DNA from 2 places in the Lysinibacillus sp. NPDC086135 genome. Region 1 is predicted to be linked to the other one. Evidence: riboswitches for the same ligand, from Rfam matches in the RefSeq annotation. Region 1 holds a riboswitch; the other holds the start of a gene.
What was found. A riboswitch is a leader RNA that binds a small molecule or an ion and turns the genes downstream of it on or off. The one in region 1 is predicted to bind thiamine pyrophosphate.
Positions count from the first base shown of each region.

Region 1 (4,220 bases):
AATTTAAAATGAGTATTCGATAAACTATTTTACCCATTCAAAGCTGTTCTCACGTTACAAACGTTGAGAACAGCTTTTTTTCGTTTATCTGGAAGTAAGCTTCTGTGGAAAAACTAGCCGGCCGTATTTGAGAATCCGCATATCTTTCTAGTAAATCTCAGACTTATAGTCAATAGCAAACGTATAAGTCTTATGGTAGACTGTAGTATATTTGATTAAAGAAAGGGGTATTCGATGACCCAGCAGAAGTCTAATAAGGCGGCTTTGTATATTTTAATGTTTAATATGTTTATCGCAATGGGGAGTATCGGAATTATTATTCCTGTCATGCCTGAGTATTTAAAATTGTTTGGTGCCGCAGGACAAGTACTTGGCATGTTGATTGCAACGTTCGCCTTCGCACAATTCATATTTTCTCCAATTGCTGGGAATCTCTCCGATCAATACGGTCGTAAAAATCTCATTATTTTCGGTCTTATCGTAACAGGACTTGCACAAATTTGTTTCGGGCTTTCTACAGATGTGTGGATGCTCTTCCTGGCACGCTTTTTTGGTGGCCTTGGTTCCGCATTTGTGGCACCTCCTATAATGGCTTTTGTGGCAGACGTCACAACGTATGAGGAACGAGGAAAAGGTATGGGGATGATAGGGGCAGCAATGTCCTTTGGTTTTATGATCGGACCAGGTATCGGTGGATTCCTCTCAAAAGTTAGTTTGCATTTTCCATTTTATACCGCTGGGTTTGCAGCTATCTTAGCAGCTATTTTATCGTTCTTTTTATTGCCTGCTACAAAACCGAATGCAGCGAAAAAAGCGCAGAAGCAGGATAATCTTGCAAAGCAGATGGCCCGTTCAGTCCGAATGCCTTATTTTGTCATGCTAATTATCATGCTTGTATTCTCTTTCGGGATTGCTAACTTCCAAACAACATTATCATTATTTGTTACAGATAAGTTTAATTACACACCTACTGATATCGCCATTATATTAGTTATGGGTGGCGCTTTTGGTGTTGTTGTACAGATGTTTGTTATTACACCGCTGTTTAATCGCTTCGGCGAAATGAAAGTAGTGTTAGTCAATTTATTTATTGCATCCGTTTCGATTTTCTTAATATTATTCGCATCTGGATTTGCACTTATTTTGATTGTAGCGACCATCTTCTCTACAGCTACGACATTGATTCGTCCAGCTGTCAACACACTGATTTCAAAACTTGCTGAAAATGAACAAGGCTTTGCAGCTGGTCTGAACAATGCGTATATGAGTCTTGGTAATATGATTGGTCCAGCTTTAGCAGGTATATTATTCGATTGGAATATGAACAGTCCTTATATATTCGGGGCTATTATTTTAATGGCTTGCTTCTTCCTTGCCCTTATTTGGACAATGAAAAAAGCGCCACACCTTATGCATCCTGATACAAAATAGTCTGAAAAGTTATTGACTATTTTTAATAGTATGCTACATTATTAAGAGAAAAAATTAATTAAATTCTTACCACTAGGGGAGTCTTTAAAAGGCTGAGACGTATATGGTCATATACGGACCCTTTGAACCTGATCTAGTTCACACTAGCGGAGGGAAGTGTCGACACTTGCTTTTTTATTTGTAGATGCAAGGCCGCTTCCTGTTGTTTTTAGGAAGCGGCTTTTTGACGCTTTAGCGGCGATTCTCTCTGTTTTTGCGGCGGTATTAACATTTCAAAGGAGTGGAAATTATGTCAATTCGAAAATTAACAATCATGGCCATATTAGTAGCAATTGCCGTAGCTGGTTCTACCTTCGTTTCAATACCAACGGGAATTGCTCGTGCCTACCCTGTCCAGCATGCCATTAATGTTATCGGTGCTATCATTCTTGGACCAGTGCCTACTGTTATGGTCGCCTTTGTCACAGCTATTATTCGTATTTTAACAGGCACAGGCTCATTACTAGCTATTCCTGGCAGTGTTATTGGCGCTCTATGTGCAGCTCTTGCCTATAAATACAGCGGCAAGCAATGGCTTGCAGGTGTCGGTGAAATGTTTGGGACAGGTATCATTGCCTCACTTATCGCAGTACCTTACGCACATTTATTAATGGGGACATCCGTTGCTGCTTTATTTTTCATGCCAGCCTTTTTAACCTCAAGTACTATTGGTGCTGTCTTAGGTATAGTCGTTGCTAGCAATTTGCGGAAGAATACTATAAATCGTAAATCCTTTTTAGATAAAAATATTGTGAGATGAGTAATTTAACGGAATAAATTTGTGATTTATCGGAACAATTTCAGATTTTATCGGAATGTTTCATCTATTTATCGGAACAATTTAGGAAAAAACGATGGCTCATTACTATAAAGCAATGAACCATCGTTTTAACTTACTAAGATCGTTTTTTCATACCCTTTAATAGCTGGGCAACATTTGTGTCATCTTCCTGTATCTGTGTTCTCTCTACAGGCTGTTCTTTTTTCTTCGGCCTAGTTAAGAAGCGCCAACCAAAGCGTCGGATGGTAATATCAATAAAGAATAGCAACATCCCTGCTAATAAAAGCCATGTCGCAATATTTTGACGTTCTGCACCTTTTTTAGTAAATTCACGGAATACCTCGCTCGGTTCCTTCAAAACAGAGCCGCCTGTTTGCTTTGTTAGTGCTTCGATTAACTTATCATTCACTGGGCGTAATTCATACTCTGCACTATAAGGTACACTTAAGCCTGCCTGGTAAATGGTCTGATCTTCATCGGCAATGCGGAAGAAGATGAGTCCTGGTTCTGCTTGTACGACTGCTCGAACTTGTGATGCTGAAATTGTTTCAAGTTGTGTATCAAGTTCTTCACCAGCTTCATTGACAGCAACAATATCTAAGAACGCCGCTTCATTTGTTGGATCAGTGATGACAAATGAGCCGTCTGATTCTAGACGTACATCATAGGCAACATCATTATAACTTGGTAGCATTTTTGAAATAAGCGTTTGCCAAAAAGTGCCCCAATTTTGCCATCTTGCCCAGTCCCCTGTCCATTTTCCTGTCGAATCAGAAGTAAAGGCAAATGTTTTGCCAAGGCCATATTGCCATTCTGCTAGTACTGGATCCTCTTTCTCACTTTCTGCTATAACAGTAGCTCCCTGCTTTGCTGTTGTACCAATATAAGCATTCATTTTAGGTACACCATTCGCAAATAACGTATTCCAGCCAGCCGCATTAAATATAGTTGGATAGAATGGGTTATCCTCAATATATGTGCGTGAAATCATGGCAGTTTCACGAGATAAAATGGAGGGGATCGTCTGCTCATCAATAACATCGTAGAAACGCCCACTGCCCATCTCACTGAGTGCTTCAAGTAAGTTGGCATCAGCATCCTGACCAATTGCAACCGTTGATAGGGTTACGCCATTCTCTTTTCCTTGTGCAATTAAGTCCTCATAGTTACCTGGCTGAGACTGACCATCCGTTAATAGAATAATATGCTTACGCTGTAGCTTTAAATCAGCTAGATTTTCATAAGCTTTAGCTAGTGATCCATATATTTCGGTACCTCCCCCTGGCGTTACAGATAAAATTGTATCCACCGCATCTTCCTTATTGCCAAGTGGTCCTGTCTCAATAATTTCCCAAGGTCGATCATCAAAGGCTATAAACCCGAGCGTATCCTCATCTCGTAGCATTTCAACTGAACGAGCGGCCGCTTCTTTTGCAAGCTCTAGCTTTGCTCCAGACATACTTCCCGAGCGGTCAAGTACGATAACTAGCCCTAATGATGGCAATTGCTCCTTACCTTTAATCTCCATTTCAACAGGTAGTAAAGTTTCGATTGGTGTTTTAAAATAGCCACCTAAACCAAAGCTATTTTCGCCACCAACCATTGTAAAACCGACACCGAAATTTTTCACTGCTTGCTCAATGACATTCATTTTTGCCTCGCCTACTAAATGCCCTGGCACATTATCAAAAATGATGGCATTGTATTGTAAATAACTAGAAAGTTCATTTGGTAGACTTTTAGCATTTACAACATCATAGGCAATTGATTGTTTGCCTAGCGCCGCTGCAATTGGTGATGCCGTTTCATAGCCATTAACAATTAGTAAATGTGGCTCACTTTGCACCATCGTGACGCTTGTTAATTTATTATTTTCAAAAATTGCATCCTGCTCAACCTGCACGAGTGCCTCATATTTTACAAGCCCTTCAGCTGTTGCTGAATGTTTAAACGAAAATACATTCGAACC
Region 1 covers NZ_JBIVCA010000016.1:47,136-51,355, forward strand. The annotation lists gene ACIPKN_RS19155 (ABC transporter substrate-binding protein) at 1-23, shown strand, start outside; gene ACIPKN_RS19160 (MFS transporter) at 235-1,431, shown strand; TPP riboswitch at 1,496-1,603, shown strand; gene thiW (energy coupling factor transporter S component ThiW) at 1,721-2,230, shown strand; gene ACIPKN_RS19170 (VWA domain-containing protein) at 2,367-4,220, opposite strand, start outside.

Region 2 (4,220 bases), on a different contig from region 1:
CATGGTAGTAAGCAGGGCTGCTGAGGCATATAGGCGATCGTTCCTCTTTTTTGTTGGATATCTGTACCGTTTAATAAAATAGCTCCCTTATCAATAGAAGAGACACCACCAATTAATTGAAAGAGTGTGCTTTTACCACTGCCTGACGGTCCGATAATCGCCACAAATTCCCCGTCCTTGACCTCAAATGATAAATCGCGAATAACCGGAAGAGCATTAAAGGATTTATCAATGTTTTGAATGCTTAGCATAGATTCCTCTCCCCTTCACAACAAGTTTTTCTAATAATCGAATAGCACTAAATAATAGTAAACTTAAAAAAATGATGGCAAAAATCGCTACAAACACGCGATCCGTTCGAAATGATGATTGCGCCAATGTCATATAGACGCCAATCCCCATTTTCGCACCTAACCATTCTGCAATGACAGCTCCCATAACACTATACGTCGCCGCAATCTTAATGCCTGAAAAAATCGACGGGTACGCATATGGCCATTCAAGTTTCCAAAAGGTTTGTGATTTAGTTGCCCCAATCATTTCAAAATAATGTTTCAGCTCAGGTGAGGTTTGACGGAAGCCATCCATTGCCGAAATAACAATCGGGAAAAAGCACACCAGACAAATAATAATGAGCTTTGGCAATAAACCAAAGCCAAACCAAATAATTAAGAGCGGTGCTAGAACGAGCACCGGGACATTTTGTGACATAATAAGAATAGGATAAAATAGCTCCCGCACAAACGTAAAACGATGTAATAGCACAGCAACCGTTAGTCCACACACTATTCCAATGGCAAGGCCTAGAAATGCTAATTGAACAGTCGCTATAGCATGTGGCACAAACGTCTTATACGATTGAAAGCCTTCTTTCAAAATGGCACTTGGTGTAGGCAATAGCCAATGTGGTACGTCTGCAAAACGGACAATAAGTTCCCATATGAATAAGAGGAAGGCGATAAAAATTATCGTCCTTCCTTGTTTGAAAGCCTGCCTCATTACTTGTATTTCTCCGTTAGTGTATTCATTGTAATACCAGATGGCTGATATAAAATTTTCACTTGCGTAATGACATTAATAGCGCCAAGCTCAATCATCTTGTCATTCATTTTTTCAATGATTTGTAGTAAAGTCGATAGCTCACCTTCCATTGTCGTTTCTAATGGATGAACTTCATATTTCACCCCTGATGCGTCGATAACCGTAATCGCTGCATCGACAAACGGGATCACATCCTCATATGTTTCAGTTTTCGGGATAATTTGTACACTTATTAATGAGTTTGCCATGTTACTTTGTCTCCTTTTTCGGTAAAAAGTCGTTTGTATATGCTTGTTTTGCGTTAAATTCGCCCTCTAAAACTTTGTTGTCCGCCATCCATTTCGCGTAATTTTCCCAGATAGCTAGCTTTTGCTCGCCCCATTGTGCAGCGTCATCTTGATATTTATCTGCTAGCCATTCCTGACTTTTATGCACAAGGTTTTTATCTAAATCAGGTACTGCTTCTAGTAAAATATTTGCCGCTTCATTAGGGTGTTTTATCGCATATTCATAGCCCTTTGCTGTAGCAGCGACAAATGCTTTTACCGTTTCAGGATTATCTTTAATCATTTTTTCATTTGTAGCAAGTACAGGTGTGTAATAATCTAACTGATCACTATAATCTGTTAAATATAGCATGTTCAGTTTTTCGCCACGCAGTTCTGCTTCTATACCTGTCCATGCATAATAAATCCACGCAAAATCAATATCTTTTTTCATCATTGTGAAGAAATCTATATCGCCTGCATTGACAATATCTAATTTATTAATATCTGCATTTTTTGTTTGCATTAGTGATTGCAGTACTGCCTTTTCAAGTGGCGCCCCCCAGCCACCGTATGTTTTACCTTCAAAATCCTTCGGTGAAGTAATGCCTTTTGATGCAATGGATGCGAAGCCAGAAGTATTATGTTGAATAATCGCCGCGATCGATACTAAAGGTACATCTTGCACACGTGCCTGTGTAATCCCTTCCTGATAACTTACGCCAAACTGAGCCTTGCCAGACGCCACAAGCTGATCTGCTCCCGCTTCGCCTGGTAATATTATATCTACATCTAAGCCCTGTTCCTTAAAGAAGCCAAGTTTTTCCGCTACATATAAACCGGTATGATTTGTGTTCGGTGCCCAATCTAGGACAACCGATACTTTTGTTAATCCTTTAGTATCCTTTTTAGCCTCTTTTTCGCTACAGCCCACTAATGTGAAAAGTGCAGCCATTAGGACCAATAACCATTTTTTCATGCTCAATCCTCCAAGTAAGTAGTGTGAAATGTTCATGAATGAATGTCTTTACCAGAAGAAAGCGTTCACGGTCTGTGTATACAACAAAAGTCTGAAAACAAAAAACGCCCAGGATTCCTCCCAGACGTTTTACAATCAATATCAAAAACTTTCTTTTTGAATAGATGTTCCCTACGCTGGTACGAGCCAAATCAGGTTCAAAGGGTCAGTGTCTATCGGACACAATCTCAGCTGGCAACACCAGCCCCCCTACATTCTTTCCATATGAACTTTTCGTGATTATTATACCCATATCTATCCGGAAATGACAAGGCTCTATTTGCCGAAAGCGCTGCTAATTTAATTTTAAAGCTCCATGCCTTCCTTCAATTCCTTTTGTTGAATAACCGCAATGTCCTTTTCTTTGTAAAAATCATCTTCGGGAGTGCTAGGTAAACATACACAAAACCCTTCAACGGAGAATCTAAATGGAACCTAGACTTACTAATGATGAAAAAAAGAAAAGAAAAAGATTTGCCATTCTAAACGCCGCAATTAAATTATATAGTGAGAATGGTTTTGCAGAGACCAAAGTAGCGGACATAGCAAAGGAAGCAGGAGTTAGTTTTGGCACCGTATTTACGTATTTTAATTCCAAAGAAGAGCTTTATGAATCGGCAATATTGGAGCCCCTGGAGGAAATCAAACCATATTTTATTGAAATAGATGAACACTTTAAAAGTGATCCTCTTGAAGTAATTAAGGAAATGATAGATTGTCATGTGCAACTTTTTGCAACGAGAAGTGAATACCTACGTTTAATTCAACAGGATCTTGCAAGACCTGATCGATTTCCAAAGCTTTTTAAAGAACTAGATGATTTTGTAAAATTATTTATAGACTGTATTTATCCAGTTATTGAAGCTGGGCAAATGCTTGGTTACTTTTATGAAGAATCACCTTCATTAATTGCTGAGTCGTACTTATCCATCTTAAACGGAATGCGTTTAACGTTTATTGATGAATATACAAACATGGTATGGAAGGATATAACGAGACAAGCCCTTAGATTATTCGGACCTATCTCTAATACTTAAACCTTCTCCATCCTACACCCATACTCTATAAAATTAGGAAATTCAATTTTTGATCTACATGGTAAATAGATGATTCCCTTTTTGACACTATTACAGGCCAAGAACCTAAGAAACCATTACTTCCTTTGAGTGCAGTGAGCGCTGGACTCTTGTTACAGGAATGTTGATCTTCTCTATATGTTTTAGTGTATTTGCTTCTTCAAATAGCGTGTTGTTTCTTTTTGTTGCCTTGTTTATTGGAACAATTGGTGAACTGATGTATGTCCCTATAAAATAGGCAATGATAGGAGAACTTGCCCCATCAAACGCTCGTAGCATTTATATGGCTTTTAATAGCTTGACTACCTACGGAGCAATGATTGTATCTTCGCTATTAATTATCATTGGAGAGTGTATTCGCCCTTTATATATGAGCGGATTACTCCTTATTCTAGGATTAACTGATACATTTTTGTACTACATAATAACAAAATCGCTATACGCTAAAGAAATTGAAGGAAATGAAAGAAAAGTACCTGTTTCTTTTTAAAGATTGTCTTTCCATTAATCGATCAAACCAGATTTCAACTGACTTTATCATTATGTAAAGCATCATACAATCCTCCCGTATATATGTTAGACAAAGAACCCACTTATTGGTTTCAATTAGCTAAAAAAAGCCCAGCTCTCTATAGAGCATGGGCTAGTCATGTTATTTCTCTTCTTTTTTGACCGTAAAGACATGTGAGATGGCACCGTCTGTAGCTATATCTACTTTAAAGGAGCCATTAGAATGGCGATCTGCTCGAGTTAATGCTTGTACATCAAGGATCTCTTGCACACCTTTTTCCATCTCAATCGTTAACTGTTCCTCATCTG
Region 2 covers NZ_JBIVCA010000014.1:53,276-57,495, forward strand. The annotation lists gene ACIPKN_RS17745 (ABC transporter ATP-binding protein) at 1-251, opposite strand, end outside; gene ACIPKN_RS17750 (ABC transporter permease) at 229-999, opposite strand; gene ACIPKN_RS17755 (thiamine-binding protein) at 999-1,289, opposite strand; gene ACIPKN_RS17760 (ABC transporter substrate-binding protein) at 1,291-2,286, opposite strand; TPP riboswitch at 2,438-2,547, opposite strand; gene ACIPKN_RS17765 (TetR/AcrR family transcriptional regulator) at 2,754-3,362, shown strand; gene parC (DNA topoisomerase IV subunit A) at 4,054-4,220, opposite strand, start outside.
Region 2: linked by a shared signal. The riboswitch ahead of ACIPKN_RS17760 (ABC transporter substrate-binding protein) and the one ahead of thiW (energy coupling factor transporter S component ThiW) in region 1 are both predicted to bind thiamine pyrophosphate.